DNA from 4 places in the Kitasatospora sp. NPDC088779 genome. Region 2 is predicted to be linked to each of the others. Evidence: riboswitches for the same ligand, from Rfam matches in the RefSeq annotation. Region 2 holds a riboswitch; each other region holds the start of a gene.
The links. A riboswitch is a leader RNA that binds a small molecule or an ion and turns the genes downstream of it on or off. The one in region 2 is predicted to bind cyclic di-AMP.
Positions count from the first base shown of each region.

Region 1: linked by a shared signal. The riboswitch ahead of AB0P03_RS08075 (M23 family metallopeptidase) and the one ahead of AB0P03_RS28260 (transglycosylase family protein) in region 2 are both predicted to bind cyclic di-AMP.
Region 3: linked by a shared signal. The riboswitch ahead of AB0P03_RS20955 (transglycosylase family protein) and the one ahead of AB0P03_RS28260 (transglycosylase family protein) in region 2 are both predicted to bind cyclic di-AMP.
Region 4: linked by a shared signal. The riboswitch ahead of AB0P03_RS13055 (NlpC/P60 family protein) and the one ahead of AB0P03_RS28260 (transglycosylase family protein) in region 2 are both predicted to bind cyclic di-AMP.

Region 1 is NZ_JBFBHW010000006.1:250,835-254,017, reverse strand. Features, by position in the region: gene AB0P03_RS08085 (GNAT family protein) at 1-63, opposite strand, end outside; gene AB0P03_RS08080 (hypothetical protein) at 106-1,068, shown strand; gene AB0P03_RS08075 (M23 family metallopeptidase) at 1,182-2,015, opposite strand; cyclic di-AMP (ydaO/yuaA leader) riboswitch at 2,028-2,186, opposite strand; gene AB0P03_RS08070 (alpha/beta hydrolase) at 2,532-3,183, shown strand, end outside.
Region 2 is NZ_JBFBHW010000036.1:14,532-17,714, forward strand. Features, by position in the region: gene AB0P03_RS28255 (hypothetical protein) at 1-820, shown strand, start outside; cyclic di-AMP (ydaO/yuaA leader) riboswitch at 1,255-1,415, shown strand; gene AB0P03_RS28260 (transglycosylase family protein) at 1,402-2,796, shown strand; gene AB0P03_RS28265 (LacI family DNA-binding transcriptional regulator) at 2,906-3,183, opposite strand, start outside.
Region 3 is NZ_JBFBHW010000020.1:139,173-142,355, reverse strand. Features, by position in the region: gene eno (phosphopyruvate hydratase) at 1-314, opposite strand, end outside; gene AB0P03_RS20955 (transglycosylase family protein) at 582-1,499, opposite strand; cyclic di-AMP (ydaO/yuaA leader) riboswitch at 1,505-1,672, opposite strand; gene AB0P03_RS20950 (cytochrome P450) at 1,883-3,178, opposite strand.
Region 4 is NZ_JBFBHW010000011.1:119,761-122,943, forward strand. Features, by position in the region: gene AB0P03_RS13050 (NlpC/P60 family protein) at 1-4, opposite strand, end outside; gene AB0P03_RS13055 (NlpC/P60 family protein) at 231-1,376, opposite strand; cyclic di-AMP (ydaO/yuaA leader) riboswitch at 1,387-1,536, opposite strand; gene AB0P03_RS13060 (NlpC/P60 family protein) at 1,875-2,909, opposite strand; gene AB0P03_RS13065 (NYN domain-containing protein) at 3,110-3,183, opposite strand, start outside.

The DNA of each region.
Region 1 (3,183 bases), on a different contig from region 2:
GCCGGCGGTGTGGTGATACTCGCGGATGGCCAGCCGGGGGCCGGTGAGTCGTACGGGGACCATGGCAGCCGACCCTACCCCCGGCCAGCGGTTACCGTTCGAGCTATGAACGACGAAGACCTGCGGCTCGCCCCGCGCACCAGGGCCTCCGACCTGCTCGCCTGGGCGGCGGAAGAGGACCGCGCCCCGGTGGCCGAAGCGCCGCTGCGCGCGGTGCTGGCCCTGCTGGAGCTGGGCGAGGGCAGGATGCACGACGGCTGGCCCGAACTGACCTCGAACGCGGTGGAGCACCTGCTGTACGAGCGGCTCTACCTGTACGTCCAACCCGAACCGGAGGCGGACCCGCTGGCGTACGGCGCCGCCGTCCGGCTGCTGACCGACCACCAGCGGGCCGCCAAGCGGCTCAACGCCAAGCGCCAGGAGCGGCTGCACGCCGAGGCCGAGTGGCAGGGCGAGGTCGCGGCCGGGCTGCTGCGCCGCGCCGACCTGGTGACCTGGCCCCGGCTGTACGCGCTGCTGCTGCACGCGTACGGGGCGGACGTCGCGGATCCGGAGGCGGTGCGGGAGTGGCTGACCGGCTTCCGGGAGCTGGCGCAGGAGGAGCGGCTGGCCGTGTTCGCCGCACTGGCGCAGACCGGCTGGCTGGACGAGGTGGACGAGCAGGGCTGGAGCCCGACCCGGGTGATCTCGGTCGGCATGGCCACCGACGGCGCGCGCCGGCTGCTGGAGCAGGGCCTGATGCGGCGCAGCTACCGCAACCTGGCCGAGCTGACCGCGCTGGGCCAGCCGATGCCGGACGAACTGGCCGGGGACTTCGGAGCGTTCGAGGAGGCGGCGGTGGAAGCCGCGCTCGACCTGTACGGGGAGTGGACGGTGCCCGGGCTGCCACGACTGCTGGTGGAGGAGTTCCCGGACCTCGCGCCGGAGCCGGGGCAGGAGGAGATCGACGCGTACCTGGCCGGGCTGGCGCAGGAGGAGTTCGACGCCCGCCTGGAGGGGCTGGCGGGGCCGGCGCAGGAGGAGTTCGACGCGCACCCGGCGGAGCCGGCAGACCCGGCGCAGGAGTGACGCGGCGAAGCCCCGGCCGCGGTGCCTTCTGGTTCCGGCGGCCGGGGCTTCGCGGGTGCGTCAGGGGTTGAGGCCGCGCTGCTGGTTCCGGCGGCCGGGGCTTCGCGGGTGCGTCAGGGGTTGACGCCGCGCTGCTGGAACCAGGTCTCCGGGTCGACGGGGGCGCCGCCACCGGGGCGGACCTCCACGTGCAGGTGCGCGCCGGTGACGTTGCCGGTGGCGCCGACCTTGCCGATCTGCTGGCCGGAGCCGACCTTGCCGGAGCCCTTGATGATCGAGGAGAGGTGGCAGTACCAGATCTCGGTGCCGTCGGGCAGGGTCTCGACGATCCGGTAGCCGTACGAGCCGGACCAGCCGGCCGAGGTGATGGTGCCCTGGCCGACCGCGTAGACGGGGGTCCCGGTGTCGGCGGCGAAGTCCAGGCCGGTGTGCAGGTGGGCCCAGTAGCGGGCGCTCTGGCCGTAGTGGGCGGTGAGGTGGTAGTCGCGCACCGGCAGGGTGAGGGCGGCGGCCTTGGCCCGCTCGGCTTCCTCGGCGGCCCGCTTGGCCTCGGCCTCCTTGGCGGCGGCCTTGGCCTCCGCCTCCTTCGCGGCCTGGACGCGGGCGTCCTCCTCGGCGGCGGTGCGCTGGCTGTCGGCCTGCAGCTGGATGCGGGCGGCGAGCGCGAGGCCGGGGTCGGCGGAGAGGGCGACCGGGGTCTCGTCCGGGGTCTCGATGGCGGGGGCGGCGGCCGGGGTGGCGGAGGCGAAGCCGGTGGCGCCCAGGGTGGCGGCGACGGCGGTGACGCCGAGCAGCGGGGAGGCCCCACGGACCTGACGCGGCATCCGGTGCCGGTTGGTCTCGGCCTCCGGGCCCGCGTACTCGGGGCCGTCCGGGCCGGGGTGGTCGAGGAGCCGGGTACCTGCTGCGAGGCCGGCCGGGTGTGCCGGAGTGTGCGTCGACGCCACGGAGGCGCGCTCCTTTCCTTCCTTCGCGCCTACCGGGTTAGCTGACGGGTTCGGAGCAGGAAGGTCTCCTACGGCCGGGCCGGAGCCCCGCCGATTCACCCCAAGGAACGTGGTTCCCCGGCTCCCTGACCTGCCCGGAGGCCGGTCGGCGGGATTAGGCGACGGCGCACGGTGCCGTCTGGGTACGGCGTTGACGACCGCGCTGCGTTATCAAACGTTAATCCTAGGAGGCCCTGATTCCAAGCCGTTCGCCCGGGACGACCGGAGACGGGCGGGGCACTCCGGGGCACGACGGGCGTTTTGTTCCCCTTGGACACCCCTGCACCCCCTTGAGCACCGTTGACGCCACCTCACGTGATCGGACGTCAACGAACGACCCTTCATCCGCGCACCCCCCGCCGGCCTCCCCCGCTCCGCAGGGCGCGAGGGCTTGACGGCTAAGGCTATTAGCCTTAGCTTTATGGCTATCGGCGGCAGCACCGAAGCCCCGCACCGGCAACCCTCCGGAGGCCCACCATGAACGCCACCAGCGCCCCCACCACCCAGTACCTCGACGTCACCGGCGGCCGCCTCGCCTACGACGACACCCGACAGGGCGACGGCGCCCCCGTCGTGCTGCTCCCCGGAATGCTCGACACCCGCGCCGCCTACCGGCACCTCCGCCCGCTGCTGGCCGCCGCCGGCCGCCGGGTCATCACCATGGACCTGCGCGGCTTCGGGGAATCCTCGATCATCTGGGACGACTACTCCCCCGCCGCCATCGCCACCGACGTCCTCGCCCTGCTCGACCACCTCGGCATCGACCGCGCCGTCCTGGTCGGCAACTCCTACACCGGCGCGACGGTCGTCAAGGCCGCCGGCGACGCCCCCGAGCGGGTCGCCGGCATCGCCCTGATCGACGCCTTCATCGAGAACCCCCCGCCCGGCGCCCTCATGCGCGGCGCCCTCCGCGTCATGGGCTTCCTGACCGTCCACTCGCCCGCCTTCTGGGGCCTCTACCACCGCAAGCTGGCCTACCCGGGCGCCAGGCCCGCCGACTTCGACCCGTACGTGGCCGGACTCGTCGCCGCCATGCGCACCCCCGGCCGCAAGACCGCCACCCGCGGACACGTCAGCGGGGACTCCGCGCCCGTCGGCTGGACCGCGGCCGTGCGCTGCCCCTCGCTCG
Region 2 (3,183 bases):
GGTCGTCGAGGAGCTGCTGTCGATCGTCCGCAGCGAGCAGGGCGACATCCAGACCGCCGTCGGCTACCTCCCGGGCGAAGCCGCCCAGGGCGCCGACAGCGACGACCGCACCGTCGCCGAACTGCTGGCCATGGCCGCCGAGGCCGGCCTGCCCGCGCCGGTCCTGGTGCCGCTGGTACCCGGCCCGCACGGATTCCTGACCGAACTCCACGCCCTCGCCGCCGAGTACGGAGCCCCCGTCACCGACGTGCTCGGCCCGCACCCGCTGCTCGCCGAGGCCGTGCACGTGCGCCTGTCCGAGGCCGGCCTGGCGCGTGCCGACCGGGCCCGGCTGTTCGCCATCGCGACCGCCGCGGACGGCGTCGTGCTGACCACCGTCGGCGGCGAGGAGGCCGCTGCCGCTGCCGGCATCACCGGTGTCCTGCTGGCGGCCCGGCTGGCCGTCCCGGTCGTGCCCGCCGCGCTCGACGTGCCGGGCTCGGTCGCCGCGGCCGTCAACCACCTCAAGGAGACCGGCTCCCAGCGCCCGGCGCTGGCCCCGCTGGTGATCGGGCCGGAGGCCGACTCCGAGCTGCTCGCCACGGCCGCCGAGGAGACCGGCTGCCCGTCCGCGGCGCCGCTGGGCGCCTACCCGACGGTCGGCCAGCTGATCGCCTCCACCTACCTGGCCGCGCTGCCGGCGCCCTCCCCCGAGGCCCTGGCGCGGGCCGAGGCCGAGGCGGCGGAGGCCGCCGAGGGCACCCACGCCGACCACTCCGGCCGGGGTGGTCGCGCCGCTCACGCCGCTCACGCCGCCGCCGAGGAGTCGGCCGGCCAGTAGTAGCGGTCACCGTACGTGTGAAGGGCCCGGAACGGCTACGTTCCGGGCCCTTCCCGCTTGTCCCGTAAGGGAGTTAAAGGACGAATGGGTGTGATGTCCGTTCTATCCGTATTTGTTCACCATCGCTCGACGCATCCCCCGATGACCACAGTGCGGACACGCCGCCCTCCCGACGGGCGGGCCCCCGGGCGACCCGACCCACCGTCACCTGCCTCCTGAAGCGCAGACAGTTGCGCGCACCCTTCGCGGGGTTGCCGGAAATCGGTCATTTCCGATCGCGACAAGCGAGGGGAACGACCGTTCTCGCCAAACCGTGATGCGCGTCACAGGTGTTTGCAGTTTGAACTTAAGTCTGCTTAACGTGCTCCCCGTTCGTGGCCACACGAACCCAGTTCATCCGCGACGCCGAGTCCTGCCGTCGGATGTCCTGGCAGCGCGAAAACGCACCACGGCAGGAGCGGGGGACCCACAGGTAAGTCGCCCCGGACCGTTCCCCGGAACGATCCAGGGCTAGGGGTGAAGCCGCGCCCACAGCGCGGCCGGGCAACTCCAGCCCGAATCCGACAGCTCACCTCGCAGGCGTGGGAGAGGACTGCGTCTTCATGCTGCCCACCAACGGCACCCGTCTGTCCAGTCGTACCCGACGCGTGATCGCCGCCGTCGGCGTCGCGGGCGTCGGCCTCACCATCCCCTGCCTCACCTCCGGCACGGCCTCCGCCGCCTCCGTCGCCACCTGGGACAAGGTCGCCCAGTGCGAGAGCACCGGCAACTGGAGCATCAACACCGGCAACGGCTTCTACGGCGGACTGCAGTTCACCTCCAGCACCTGGGCCGCCTTCGGCGGCACCGCCTACGCCCCCCAGGCCAACCAGGCCACCAAGGACCAGCAGATCGCCGTCGCCGAGAAGGTCCTCGCCTCGCAGGGCCCCGGCGCCTGGCCGGTGTGCTCGGTCCAGGCCGGCCTGACCAAGGGCGGCACCCCGGCCGCCGTCGACACCTCGGCCGGCTCGACCACCGGCTCGGCTGCCGGTTCGACCGCCACCAAGCCCGCCGCGAAGCCGGCCGCCCCGGCCGCCAAGCCCGCGCAGACCCAGACCCCGGCCCCGGCCGCGAAGCCCGCCAAGCCGGCCGCACCGGCCCAGGACCAGGCGCAGGCCCCCGCCGACTCCACCAACGGCACCTCGGCCCAGAAGGGCCAGAGCCAGGCCCGGAACAGCGCCCAGCCCCAGGCCGACGACTACACCGTCGCCTCCGGCGACTGGCTGTCCTCGATCGCCGACAAGCACAACCTCCAGGGCGGCTGGCAGCGGCTGTACGAACTCAACCGCGGCACCCTGACCGAGGGCCCGGACTCCATCTACCCGGGCCAGCGCCTCTCGTTCAAGGACGGCGGCCAGGCCCAGCAGTCGGCTCAGGCCGACCGGTCCGGCTCCGGCTCGTCGGCCACGTCCGGCTCGGACTTCACCTGGTTCGACCGCTCGCAGAAGTCCGGCCAGACCTCCAACGGCGCTGTCGCGAGCGCCAAGCCGGCCGCCCAGCCCCAGGCCCCGGCCACCAAGCCGGCCTCCAAGCCGGCCGCCCAGGCTCAGACCCCGGCTCAGACCCCGGCCGCCACCGGCAGCATGGCCGCCGCGGTCTCCTTCGCCCAGTCGAAGGTCGGCCAGGCGTACGTCTACGGCGGTACCGGCAACGGCGGCTGGGACTGCTCCGGCCTGACCCAGGCCGCGCTGCGCGCCGCGGGCGTCTCCGTCCCGCGCGTCGCCGCCGACCAGGCCGCCGCCAGCACCCGCGTCTCGCTGGACAGCCTGCAGGCGGGCGACCTGCTGTTCTGGTCCAACAACGGCCAGAACTCCGGCGTCTACCACGTCGCGATCTACATCGGCGGCGGCCAGTACGTCGAGGCCGCCAACCCGAGCTCGGGCGTGCGCCTGCAGACCGTCGCCAATTGGGCGCCGGACTTCGCCGGCCGGGTCTGAGCACGACCGACGGGTGACAGCCGACAACTGACGGCTGACCCGGCACCCGGGCGGCACACAACGGGCCCCGGAGAGCAACTGCTCTCCGGGGCCCGTCCGTTGACCGTCCTCAGCGCGCGCAGGCCCCCGTGGACCCGCGCATGACCAGCTCCGGCTGGAACATGAACTCCCCGCGCTGGACCGCGTTTCCGCCGACCTCCTCCAGCAGCGCGTCCACCGCCGCGGTCGCCATCGCCTCGACCGGCTGGCGGATCGTGGTCAGCGGCGGCTCGGTGAAGGCGATCAGCGGCGAGTCGTCGAAGCCGACCACCGAGACGTCGTGCGGCACCGACAGCCCACGCTGCCGCACCGCCCGGATCGCCCCGAGCGCCATCATGTCGCTGCCGC
Region 3 (3,183 bases), on a different contig from region 2:
GAGGACTTGTCCGGGGTGGCGTCCAGGTCGAGCATGGCCTGGTCGATCAGGCGCTGCTCGGTGGCGTCGTAGCCGACCAGCTCCGGGCCGATCTGCTCGATGACGGCCAGGACGGCCTTCTCCACGCCCTTGCCGAAGTAGCGGTTCTTGTCACCGTCGCGCAGCTCGAGCGCCTCGAAGGCGCCGGTGGAGGCACCCGACGGGACAGCGGCACGGCCGGTGCTGCCGTCGTCGAGGCCGACCTCGACCTCGACCGTGGGGTTGCCACGCGAGTCGAGGATCTCACGGGCTACGACGACATCGATGGACGGCACGAGGCATCTCCTTGCGGAAGCAGGGTCCGGCTGACGTTGGGTGCTGCCGGCGGGACGATTGCGGAGTCGTTACGACCAGAGCCTAACCGCCCCGGCCCCCGGGGCCGCGCTGGCCTCGGTCCCGTCTCAGCGTGTGGCCCGGCTACCCGCCAGTAGTTCACCTGCTTGCCCGATCGAAGCGGGCGAATACGGGGGAATGCGGGCGAAGGGGGACAGGTCCCGTCCCCCTTCGCCCGCAGGGCGCGGGCCGTTCAGGGCCCGGGCCGCTCAGCCGAGGTGCAGCACCTGGCCGGGCATGATCAGGTTGGGGTTGCCGCCGACGGTGCCGCGGTTGCCGTCGTACACCGACTGCCAGCCGCCGGACACGCCCTGGGCGGCGGCGATCGTCGACAGCGTGTCGCCGGCCCTGACGGTGTAGTCGTGACCGCCCTGCGCGGCGGCGGGCTGCGCGGCCGGGGCGGACTGCGCGGGCTGCGCGGCGCGGGGCGCGTACTGCGGCTGGGCGGCGGGCTGGCCCGCGTACTGCTGGTAGACGCTCTGGTGGCTGGTCCAGTACCAGGCGCCGTTGTTCTGGTACCAGTACACCTTCGCGTCGGCGTCCCAGCCGGCCTTGCCGGAGAAGCCCTGGGTCTGCGGCTGCGTCTGCTGCGGGGCCTGCTGGACGGGCTGCTGGGCGGCCGGCTTCGGGGCGGCCTGCTTGACCGGCTGCTGGGCGGGCTTCGGGGCCTGCGCCTGCTGGGTCAACTTGGCGGCGGACTGCTTGGCGGGCTTGGCGTCCGTAGAGGTGTCCACGGAGGCCGGGGCGCCGCCCTTGCTCAGGCCGGCCTTCTGGGAGCAGACCGGCCAGGCGCCCGGGCCCTGCGAGGCCAGCACCTTCTCGGCGACCGAGATCTGCTGCGCCTTGCTGGCCTGGTTGGCCTGCGGGGCGTAGGAGGTGCCGCCGTACGCCTTCCAGGTGCTGGGCGTGAACTGCAGGCCGCCGGAGAAGCCGTTGCCGGTGTTGATGCTCCAGTTGCCGCCGCTCTCGCACTGGGCGACGGCGTCCCAGGTGGAGGCCGGGGCGGCGGAGGCGCCGGTGGCGGTGAGGAGCGGCATCGCGAGTCCGACGCCGGCCACACCGGCGACGGCGATGGCCTTCTCGGTCTGGGTGCGACGGCGGTGGCGGCCGGTTCCAACGAACAGCATGAAGAGGTCCCTCTCCGCACGCCTGCGAGGTGAGCTGTCGGGTTCGGACCGGGAGGTGGCCCGGCCGCCGAAAGCGGAAACGATTCCGCTCGGGCGGCTTCACCCCAAGCCGTCGGGGAACGGCAACAAACCTGGTTCCCCCGCCCCTGCCCAGGGTCTGGTCGATTTCCCGTGACGCGGCGGGCAGGATTCGGCGTTCCGCGCACGAGGTCCGCAGCTGCGAACTCCAGGGAGAGTAGACAGATCATCAGACCAATAACAAGCTCATATCACCGATATCACACACAAATTACGGCGCGTGGTCAATCGCCTACCAGCGGCGGCGGTATGTCCGGATTGATGCGGGTTCAGGCCTGGCTCCACGGGCCGCCGGAGACATGCCGTCAGCGTGTCGGGGCGTCGGTCGGCGTGACCGGCGGCGCGTGCGGAGAGCAGGTCTCCGGAGTGAATTCGACCGGGAGTTCCCGCAGGCCACGCATGATCAGGCCGCCCCTCCAGCGCAGGTTCTCCGGGTTTTCCGCGAGCCGCAGGTCCGGCAGCCGGGAAAGCAGCGTGGCCAGTGCGCTCCGCCCCTCCAGGCGGGCCAGCGGGGCGCCGATGCAGTAGTGGATCCCGTGGCCGAAACCCAGGTGCGGATTGTCCGTGCGGGCCAGGTCCAGGGTGTTCTCGTCCGCGAACCTGGCCGGATCGCGATCCGCCGCGGCCAGCACCACCAGCACCGGATCGCCCACCGGGATGTCCACCCCGCCGATCGACAGCGGCCGCGTCGCGAAACGCCACGTCGCCATCTCCACCGGCCCGTCGTAGCGCAGGAGTTCCTCGATCCCGGTCTCCAGCAGCGCCGTCTCGCCGCGCACCACCGACTCCTGCAGCAGCCTGCGCTGCTCCGGGTTGCGCAGCAGCGCGTACGTGCCGTTGCCGATCAGGTTGACGGTCGTCTCGAACCCCGCGAACAGGAGGATGAACGCCATCGCGGCGGCCTCGTTCTCGTTCAGGTGCTCGCCGTGGTCGCTCGCCCGGATCAGGCCCGAGATCAAGTCATCACCCGGATCCGCCCGCTTGCGGTGGATCAGCTCCAGCAGGTACGCCCGCATCCGCTTCACCGCCCGCCCCACGCCGCCGCGTTGGCCGCCGCCGTGCCGGATCATCATCCCGGCCCAGTCCCGGAAGTCGTCCTGGTCCTCGGCCGGCACGCCCAGCAGGTCGCAGATCGCGTAGATGGGGAGCGGGAACGCGAACTCGTGGATCAGGTCCGCCGAACCGCGCTGCGCGAAGCCGTCGATCAGCCGGTCCGTGAGCTGCTGCACCCGCGGCTCGAACTCCGCCACCCGGCGCGGCGTGAACGCCTTCGACACCAGCCGGCGCAGCCGGGTGTGGTCCGGCGGGTCGATGTTCAGCAGATGCGTCATCAAGTCCGCCTGGCGTTCCCCCGGAATTCCCACCCGCCCGGTGCGGTGCGCCTGCTCGCTGTGGTGCGCCGGGTTCTTCGACAGCCGGCCGTCCGCCAGCGCCTGCCGAGCGTCCGCGTAGCGGGTCACCAGCCAGGCCTCCACCCCGCTCGGCAGCGTCGTGCGGTGCACCGGGGCGTGCTCGCGCAACCAGGCGTAGGCGGGGTACGGATCGGTGGCGAACTCCCAGGTGAAGAGCTGCGGGGCGGCGGGATCGGGCTGCACTGGCATGCGTC
Region 4 (3,183 bases), on a different contig from region 2:
GCATGGCGGCAGCGGCTCCGATCCGGCGGTGGGCCCCGCCGCCGCCCCAACGCGGGCGGCCCTGGAAGCGGAGTCCGGTGGCAGACGTTAGCGAGTCCGGGCAACCGAGTCCAAACCCCTGCCAACCCGAATATTTGACCCGCAATCGGACATCAGTCCGATGCGCCGGAAAAGCCGCAGGCCCGGCCTTCCGTGGTGGAAGGCCGGGCCTGGGAGGGCCTGAGCGGGGATCAGACCCGCACGATGGAGGTCAGCGGCATGTTGCCGACGGCCTCGTAGCGGACCGACGCGCCCGGCTTGGGCGCGTGCAGCACCTGGCCGTTGCCCGCGTAGATGCCGACGTGGTGGGCGTCCCCGTAGAAGATCAGCAGGTCGCCGGGCTGGGCCTGGGAGAGGTCGGTGCCGATCCGGGTACCGGCGTGGGCCTGCTCCTGCGAGGTGCGCGGCAGCGAGACGTCGACCTGGTTGAACGCCCAGACCATCAGGCCCGAGCAGTCGAAGGAGCCGGGGCCGGAGGCGCCGTAGACGTACGGGCTGCCGATCTTGGAGGCGGCGATGGACAGCGCCGCGGCGCCGCGCGAGCTGCCGGCGCTCGGCTTGGTGACCGGCGCGGCGGGGGCCTGCGACGCGCTCAGGTCGGTGCGGCTGTTGTCGCGGGAGGAGCGGTCGGCGGCCTGCTGGGCCGCCGCCTGCTGCTGGGCGGCCTTCGCGGCGGCGTCGGCCTTCGCCTTGGCCTCGGCGGCGGCCTTCTCCTCGGCCGCGCGGATCGCCTGGCGCTCCTGCTCGGACAGGGTGTTGAAGAGGTCCTGCGCGGCCTTGAGCTTGCCCTGGACCTCGTCCTTGGCGCTCTTCAGCTGCTGGGTGGTGGTCTCCATCTCGGCGAGCTTGCCCTGGGCCTCGGAGCGCACCTGGTCGAGCTTGCGCTGCTCGTCCTGGAGCTGCTTGAGCTGGCCCTTCTGGGTGCCACCGGCCTGGTTCAGCGTGTCGGCCTGGCTCAGGAAGGTGTCCGGGCTGGCGGAGAACATCAGCTGGACGGTCTGGGATATGCCGCCGTTGCGGTACTGCTCGCCGGCGATCTCGGCCAGGCCGCCCTGGAGGTCGGTCACCTGCCCCTGCTGCCGCGCCACCTGGTCCTGCAGGTCGGTGACCTGCTTCTGCAGCTGCTGCTGCTTCTCCTGGGCGGCGTTGAGCTTCTCGGTCGCGACCTCGGCCTGCTCGTTGAGCTGGTCGACCTGCTCCTTGACCTGGTCCTTGGTCGGCTGCGGGTCGGCGTGGGCGCCGGACTGCGCGGACAGCGCGACGGCCGCCGCGGCGAAGCCGGTCAGGATCGAGACCCGGGTGCGACTGGCGGGCTTGGGACGACGATGGGACGCCACGAAGGCGGACTCCTTCTTCCTACGCCGTCTACCGGGTGAGCTGACGGGTTCGGGCCGGAAGCGTGCCCTACGACGCCTCACGGCCGTTCCACCGGCCGACCTGGCGCCGATTCACCCCGGAGGAACGTGGTTCCCCGGCTCCGTTCGACAGCACCCCCGACTGCTGGGCTCCCCGTCGGGCAGGCACTGGGCCCGCCCCGCTGCGTCACGAACTCGACGGAAACCACCGCCGTCACCCTGGCTGGGCGATCGGGAGTGCGGTGGTTCGGGGCACGACCCTAGTAACTGAACCGTGATCCGTTCAAATCCTTGTCAGAAAAAAGACGGAAGAAGACCAAAGTTCTTTTGTGAATATGACACATAGTGATCACCGCCGTACGCAAAGCTGATCACTCTTCACCGGGGACTCGCGCTGCGGACAAAACCCGAACGCCACCCCCGGTCGGAGGGTGGCGTGGATCACAGGCCCGGACGGGGCCCTTCGGGCGTGTCGGGCCGTCAGACCCGGCGGATCGTGTTGATCGGCATCGCGTCGACCTTCATCACCTTCACCACGTCGCCGGTGTGCGGCGCGTGCACCACCATGCCGTTGCCGATGTACATCCCGACGTGGTGCCGGTCGGCGCCGTAGATGACCAGGTCGCCCGGCTGGGCCTGGTCCAGCGAGACCTTGGTGCCGACGTTGCCCTGCTCCTGCGAGGTGCGCGGCAGCGAGACGCCGGCCTGGCCGTACGCCCAGACCATCAGGCCCGAGCAGTCGAAGGTGGTCGAGCCGGTGGCGCCCCACACGTACGGCGAGCCCTGCTTGCTCATCGCCTTGGCCACGGCCACGCCCGCGTAGCCGCCGGCCTGCGGGAGGCTGCCGAGGTCGGCACGGTCGCTGCCGCGCGAGGCGCGGTCGTCCTGCTGCTGCTGGGCCCGCAGCGCGGCGCGGTCGGAGGCGCTGAGCGAGTTCAGCAGGTCCTGCGCGGCCTTCAGCTTCTGGTTGACGTCCGTCTTGGCCTGGTTCAGGTCCTTGGTGGTGGAGTCGAGCGAGGCCAGGACGGCGGCGGCCTCGGACTTCTCCTGGTCCAGCCGGCGCTGCTGGTCCAGCAGTCCCTTGAGCGCCTCCGACTCGCTGGCGCTGGCCTGCTGGGCGCTGGACGCCTTCTCCAGGTAGCCCGACGGGTCCGAGGAGAGCATCAGCTGGACGGACGGGTCGATGCCGCCGGTGCGGTACTGCTCGCCCGCCACGCCGGCCAGGCCGGTCTGGAGCTGGGTCATCTCGTCCTGGCTGCGGGCCACCTTGTCCTGCAGCTGGTCGGACTGCTTGCGGAGCTGGTCGGCCCGCTCCTTGGCGCCGTTGTACTTCTCCGCCGCCTGCTCCTGATCCTGCTGGAGCTGGTCGATCTGCGCCTTGACGTCGGTCTTGCTCGGCTGGGGCGCGGCGTGCGCGGCGACCTGCGCGGAGAGGGCGACCGCGGTCGCCGCGGCAGCGGTGAGCACGGAGACCCGGGCGCGGCTCGGCTGCTTGGGACGGCGGTGGGAGGCCAAGGGAATTGCTCCTTCTTCCATCGGCCTCACCCGATCAGGTGAGAATCCGGAAAATAGGTTTGACGCCACACCCTAGGGAAGATCCACGGGTTTTGCCACTCCCCCGAAGGCGTGAACTCCACTTCCCCCGCAGGCTTCACTGGATGTGCACACCGCCGCAAACCGGGCGCTGACCAGGCCTCATCCCGCCGCGGCAGCCGTCAGGGCCGCGCCAGCCGGTTCAGCAGCAGAACGGAAGCCACGGGGCGCGCGCCGGCCTTCCGCACGCCCTCCG